DNA from 2 places in the Pseudomonas sp. NFX71 genome. Region 1 is predicted to be linked to the other one. Evidence: predicted binding sites of a transcription regulator. Region 1 holds the regulator's gene; the other holds the start of a gene.
The links. The regulator sigma-54, encoded in region 1, starts transcription at its own class of promoters, with help from an activator protein. The targets are predictions, from matches to a motif close to ANTGGCATNNANNTTGCTNT.

Region 2: a site for sigma-54 is predicted at 1,745-1,764, ahead of ACM1ZW_RS16845 (flagellar basal body rod protein FlgF). Genes of this name have one in related genera too.

Annotation. Positions count from the first base shown of each region.
Region 1 is NZ_CP182230.1:2,913,696-2,917,056, forward strand. It holds gene rapZ (RNase adapter RapZ) at 1-286, opposite strand, end outside; gene ptsN (PTS IIA-like nitrogen regulatory protein PtsN) at 289-753, opposite strand; gene hpf (ribosome hibernation-promoting factor, HPF/YfiA family) at 766-1,074, opposite strand; gene ACM1ZW_RS13330 (RNA polymerase factor sigma-54) at 1,149-2,642, opposite strand; gene lptB (LPS export ABC transporter ATP-binding protein) at 2,828-3,361, opposite strand, start outside.
Region 2 is NZ_CP182230.1:3,648,899-3,652,259, forward strand. It holds gene ACM1ZW_RS16840 (sigma-54-dependent phenylalanine hydroxylase transcriptional regulator PhhR) at 1-1,455, shown strand, start outside; gene ACM1ZW_RS16845 (flagellar basal body rod protein FlgF) at 1,819-2,559, shown strand; gene flgG (flagellar basal-body rod protein FlgG) at 2,605-3,361, shown strand, end outside.

The sequences.
Region 1 (3,361 bases):
TTTCTTCGTCGGCATCCAGGTACAGGACGTCGCATTGGATATGCCGGCTGCGGACTTCTGCGAGCAGTTCCGGAAAACGGGTCAGGTGGCTCGGCAAGTTGCGCGCATCGATGGAGACGGCAACCAGCGGCTGCGCCAGCTCTGTGTGAATCAACGCACGCTCGGCCAGTTCCGGCAGCAACCCGGCGGGCAGGTTGTCGATGCAGTAATAGCCGTTGTCCTCGAGAACATCGAGCGCGGTGCTTTTACCTGAGCCGGAACGGCCACTGACGATGATCAAGCGCATGATTAGTGCCTGTTTTGCTCGTCCAGGACAACCTGATACAAGGCTTCATTGCTCGGTGCGCTGCGCAGGCGATCACGGACTTCCTTGCGATCAAGCATGCTGGCGATCTGCCGGAGCAATTCAAGGTGCGCATCGGTAGCCGCTTCCGGGACCAGCAGAACGAACAGCAGGTCAACCGGGGCGCCGTCGATGGCGTCGAAATCGATGGGGGCATCCAGGTGCATCAAGGCACTGATGGGCGAGGTGCAGCCTTTCAGGCGGCAGTGGGGGATAGCGATGCCGTTACCAAAACCGGTCGAGCCAAGTTTTTCACGGGCAATCAAAGCCTCGAAGACATCTTGCATCTCCAGATCCAGCACTTCTTTATGGATAAGGTTGGCAATTTGCTCGAGGGCTTTCTTTTTGCTGCCGCCCGGCACGTTCACGAGGGAACGGCCGGGGGTCAGGATGCTTTCAAGTAGGATCATGGGTTGGGAGTGTTAACGACCGGTCGCGCCCTGGAGGAGGCTTTGGGTCTTTTCCTTATGCTTTTTGAGTTGTTTATCCAGCTTGTCGGTCAGCGCGTCGATCGCCGCGTACATGTCGGTATGTTCCGCGTTTGCGACCACTTCATTGCCGGGAATATGCAGCGTGGCTTCGATTTTCTGCTTCAGCTTCTCGACCGTCATCGTGACTTGCACGTTGGTGATCTTGTCGAAATGCCGCTCTAATCGTTCGAGTTTTTCGCCGATGTAGGTGCGAAGAGGTTCGGTCACTTCCAGTTGGTGTCCACTGATGTTGACTTGCATACAGCTTCTCCTTCGTTGCCAGTGCATAAAGCGGTAGATCAGATGATCTACCACTGGAACGCTGTGGCGTGGCTCTACATCAACCGCTTGCGTTCGCTCGAAGGCGCGATCCCGAGGGATTCGCGGTACTTGGCGACGGTGCGGCGAGCCACCTGAATGCCTTGTGCCTCCAGTAAACCAGCGATCTTGCTGTCACTCAACGGCTTTTTCTGATTTTCCGCAGCAACCAGTTTTTTGATGATCGCGCGGATCGCCGTGGACGAGCATTCGCCGCCTTCGGAGGTGCTGACGTGGCTGGAGAAAAAGTATTTCAGCTCATATATGCCCCGAGGGGTATGCATGAATTTTTGCGTGGTCACCCGTGAAATCGTCGATTCGTGCATGCCCACCGCTTCGGCGATGTCATGCAGGACCAGCGGTTTCATCGCTTCGTCGCCGTATTCCAGAAAGCCGCGTTGATGCTCGACGATCTGGGTGGCAACTTTCATCAGGGTTTCGTTACGGCTTTGCAGGCTCTTGATGAACCAGCGGGCCTCTTGCAACTGATTGCGCATGAAGGTGTTGTCGGCGCTGGTGTCGGCGCGACGCACGAAACCGGCGTATTGAGCGTTGACCCGCAGTCGCGGTACCGATTCCTGATTCAGTTCTACCAGCCAGCGCTCGTTGTCCTTGCGCACGATCACATCGGGGACCACGTATTCGGCTTCACTGGACTCGATCTGCGAGCCAGGGCGTGGGTTGAGGCTCTGTACCAGTTCGATGACCTGGCGCAGTTCGTCTTCCTTCAGCTTCATGCGGCGCATCAGCTGGCTGTAGTCGCGGCTGCCGAGCAAGTCGATATAGTCGGTGACCAGGCGCTTGGCCTCGGCCAGCCAAGGCGTCTTGGCGGGCAGCTGGCGCAATTGCAGCAGCAGGCATTCACCAAGGTTGCGGGCGCCGATGCCGGCCGGCTCGAATTGCTGGATGCGATGCAGGACGGCTTCGATTTCGTCCAGTTCGATGTCGAGTTCCGGATCGAAAGCTTCGAGGATTTCCTCGAGGGTTTCGTCCAGGTAGCCCTGGTTGTTGATGCAATCGATCAGGGTCACGGCGATCAGACGATCGGTGTCGGACATCGGCGCCAGGTTCAATTGCCACAAGAGATGGCTTTGCAGGCTTTCACCGGCCGATGTGCGGGTGGTGAAATCCCACTCGTCGTCATCGTTGCTCGGCAGGCTGCTGGCGCTGGTCTGGTAGACGTCTTCCCATGCGGTGTCGACGGGCAGTTCGTTGGGAATGCGCTCGTTCCAGTCGCCCTCATCGAGGTTGTCCACCGTCGGGGCGGTTTCCTGGTAGGAGGGCTCTGAAACATCGGCGTTGGGTTGCTGTTCGGCTTTGTCGGCCAAGGGGTCGGCGTTATCGAAGTCGTCGCCTTCTTCCTGGCGTTCGAGCATCGGATTGGACTCCAGGGCTTCCTGGATTTCCTGTTGCAGGTCCAGGGTCGACAATTGGAGCAGGCGGATGGCCTGTTGCAGCTGCGGTGTCATCGTCAGCTGCTGGCCCATTCTCAAGACTAGCGATGGTTTCATGGCAGGGGCTTAACACCTTATTCGCCGGCGCACATGCGCCATCCACTACAGGGCGCCGGAGCGCCAAACATAAGCAAATTATATGCCTGAAACTGCAACGTTTGCCTAGAGCGCTGTAACAATAAAAAATTGTTGATTTTTTATCGAGACAAGCGCTCGGCGACTAGCCAGAGACGCCCTGATGCTTACAGGCGGAACTCATGGCCCAGATAGACTTCTTTCACGAGGTCGTTGGCCAGGATGGTGGCAGAATCACCTTCGGCGATCAGCTGGCCATCGTTGACGATGTAGGCGGTTTCGCAGATATCCAGGGTCTCACGGACGTTGTGGTCGGTGATCAGCACGCCAATGCCCTTGGCCTTGAGGTGGTAGATGATCTGCTTGATGTCGCCCACCGAAATCGGGTCCACACCGGCGAAGGGTTCGTCGAGGAGGATGAATTTCGGGTTGGTTGCCAGTGCACGGGCGATTTCCACGCGGCGGCGTTCACCACCGGACAGGCTCATGCCGAGGTTGTCCCGGATGTGGCTGATGTGGAATTCCTGCAGCAGGCTTTCCAGCTCTTTGCGGCGATCGGCCTTGTCGAGTTCCTTGCGGGTCTCGAGGATTGCCATGATGTTGTCGGCAACCGAGAGTTTGCGGAAGATCGACGCTTCTTGTGGAAGATAGCCGATACCGGCCTTCGCACGACCGTGCATCGGCTGGTGGCTGACGTCCAG
Region 2 (3,361 bases), 740 kb from region 1:
CATGGCAACGCGATCTACCTGCATTGCCCGAACCTGATCAACATTCAGTTCCAGGCGCTGCGTCCGAAATTCGAGTCGATTGCCGGTGTCTTTGGCGTCAAGCGCGTAGGACTGATGCCCAGCGAGCGTCGGCATATGGAACTCAATGCGTTGCTCGGCGCCCTGGAGTTTCCGGTGCTATCGATCGACATGGGCGGTTCGATCGTCGCAGCCAACCGTGCAGCGGCGCAGTTGCTCGGGGTGAGGGTGGATGAGGTGCCGGGGATTCCGTTATCGCGGTACGCCGAGGATTTCGATTTGCCGGAGCTGGTGCGCGCCAACAAATCGCGGATCAATGGGCTGCGGGTCAAGGTCAAGGGCGATGTATTTCTGGCCGACATCGCGCCGCTGCAATCGGAACATGACGACAGCGAAGCCATGGCCGGCGCGGTGTTGACGCTGCATCGTGCCGACCGGGTAGGGGAGCGCATCTACAACGTGCGCAAACAGGAACTGCGCGGGTTCGACAGTATTTTCCAGAGTTCAAAAGTGATGGCCGCCGTGGTTCGTGAAGCACGACGCATGGCGCCACTGGACGCGCCGCTATTGATAGAAGGCGAAACCGGCACCGGTAAAGAATTGCTGGCGCGGGCCTGTCACCTGGCCAGTCCACGGGGGCAGTCGCCGTTGATGGCGCTCAACTGCGCCGGTCTGCCGGAGTCGATGGCCGAGACCGAGTTGTTCGGCTACGGTCCCGGTGCATTCGAAGGGGCGCGGGCCGAAGGCAAGCTGGGGTTGCTGGAGCTGACGGCGGGGGGAACGCTGTTTCTCGATGGCGTGGGGGAAATGAGCCCGCGCTTGCAGGTGAAGTTGCTGCGCTTCCTGCAGGACGGTTGCTTCCGCCGCGTAGGCAGTGATGAAGAGGTTTATCTGGATGTGCGAGTGATCTGCGCGACTCAGGTCGATCTGTCGGAGTTGTGCGCGCGAGGCGAGTTTCGCCAGGATTTGTATCACCGTTTGAACGTACTGTCGCTGCACATCCCGCCGCTGCGCGAATGCCTGGATGGTTTGACGCCGCTGGTGGAGCATTTCCTTGATCAAGCCAGTCGGCAAATCGGTTGCCCGCTGCCGAAACTGGCGCCGGCGGCCATGGACCGGCTCAGTCATTATCATTGGCCGGGCAATGTCCGGCAGTTGGAAAACGTGTTGTTCCAGGCGGTTTCGTTGTGCGAAGGCGGGACGGTCAAGGCTGAACATATTCGACTGCCAGACTATGGCGTGCGTCAGCCGCTTGGCGATTTTTCACTCGAAGGCGGACTGGATGCAATTGTCGGGCGCTTTGAAAAAGCGGTGCTGGAGCGTTTGTATTCCGAGCATCCGAGCAGTCGGCAGCTGGGCAAGCGGTTGGGGGTTTCGCATACCACCATTGCCAACAAGTTGCGTGAGTATGAGGTGGGTAAAGAGCCTGGCGCCTGAGCAGAGACCGTCAGGTCTTTGTGGCGAGGGAGCTTGCTCCCGCCGGGCTGCGCAGCAGCCCCAAAAGAACGGCCGAGGTCTGACAGGCAGATAGTGCCGAGGGTTTTGCGGCCGCCGCGCGCCCGAGCCGGAGCAAGCTCCCTCGCCACAGGGGTGAGTGCATCAGAAAGGCCGACCCTTGCCACTTACCGGCATAACACCGCCGGTTTTTCGTCTTCAACACAATCCCCCATTCCCCTCTGACCCCCTCAAGTCCTTTGTTTGCCGGGCCCCGCGCCGCCAGAAAAAAGTTGGTCTGCAAATTGCTTATGGCTCAGCAGTACAGCGGTGGGCGGCAAACGTCCGGCATGCAGAGGAAAGAGTGTGGACAAGTACCTTTATGTGGCAATGACCGGCGCCAGCCAGAATGCACTGGCGCAGAAGGCTCATGCGAACAACCTGGCGAACATCTCCACCAACGGTTTCCAGAAAGACCTGGAGCAGGCGCGTTCGATGCCGGTGTTCGGTGACAGCTTTCCGGCGCGAGCATTTGCCATGTCCGAACGTCCGGCCACCGACTTCTCTGCGGGCGCCCTGGTGGAAACCGGTCGCGACCTCGACGTAGCGGTGCAGGGCAATGGCTGGATCGCCGTGCAGAACCCGGACGGCGGCGAAAGCTACGTGCGCACCGGCAGCCTGAACGTTGACGCCCTCGGCGTATTGCGCGCCGGCAACGGCATGCCTGTGTTGGGCAACGGCGGACCGATTTCCGTGCCGCCCGAGCAGCAGATCGAAGTCGGCGAGGACGGCACCGTCAGCATTCGCGCGATGGGTGAAGGCCCTCGCGTGATGGCCGAAGTCGACCGCATCAAGCTGGTCAATCCGGATTTCAAGAACATGACCAAGGGCCTGGACGGTTCGATCCACACCAAGGACGGCCAGCCGGCGCAAGCCGATGCCAACGTCAAACTGGTGTCCGGGTTCCTGGAGTCGAGCAACGTCAATGCCGTGGAAGAGATGACGTCTGTTCTGGCCCTGGCCAAGCAATTCGAATTGCACATCAAGATGATGAACACCGCCAAAGACGACGACCAGGCCATGGCTCGGGTCTTGCAGATCAGCTAATTATCAGAACGTCGCGCCGTAAAACAGGCGCACGAGGAGAATCGAATGCTTCCGGCTCTATGGGTTGCCAAAACAGGTCTGTCCGCCCAGGACACCAACCTGACCACCATTTCCAACAACCTGGCCAACGTGTCGACCACGGGCTTCAAACGTGACCGTGCCGAGTTCCAGGACTTGCTGTACCAGATCAAACGCCAGCCAGGCGCCCAGTCGACCCAGGACAGCGAACTGCCGTCGGGCCTGCAACTGGGTACCGGTGTGCGCATCGTCGGCACCCAGAAAAACTTCAACGCCGGTAGCCTGCAAACCACCGAGCAGCCGTTGGACATGGCCATCGACGGTCGCGGTTTCTTCCAGATCCTGCAGCCGGACGGCACCACTTCCTACACCCGTGACGGCACCTTCCACCTCGATTCCAACGGCCAGATCGTCAATGCCAGCGGTTTCGCCCTGGAGCCGGCCATTGTCATTCCGAACGACGCACAGACCTTCACGGTCGGTCGCGACGGCACCGTGTCCATCACCATTGCCGGTAACCCGGCGTCCCAGGTGATCGGCAACCTGCAGACCGCCGATTTCATCAACCCGGCCGGCCTGCAAGCGGTGGGTAACAACCTGTTCCTGGAAACCGCCGCCAGTGGCGCGCCGCAAGTCGGTACGCCAGGCCTGGCAGGTTTCGGCACCACGCTGCAGAACACCCTGGAAACGTCCAACGTCAGCACGGTTGAAGAGATGGTCAACATGATCACCACTCAGCGCGCCTACGAGATGAACTCCAAGGTGATCTCCACCGCCGACCAGA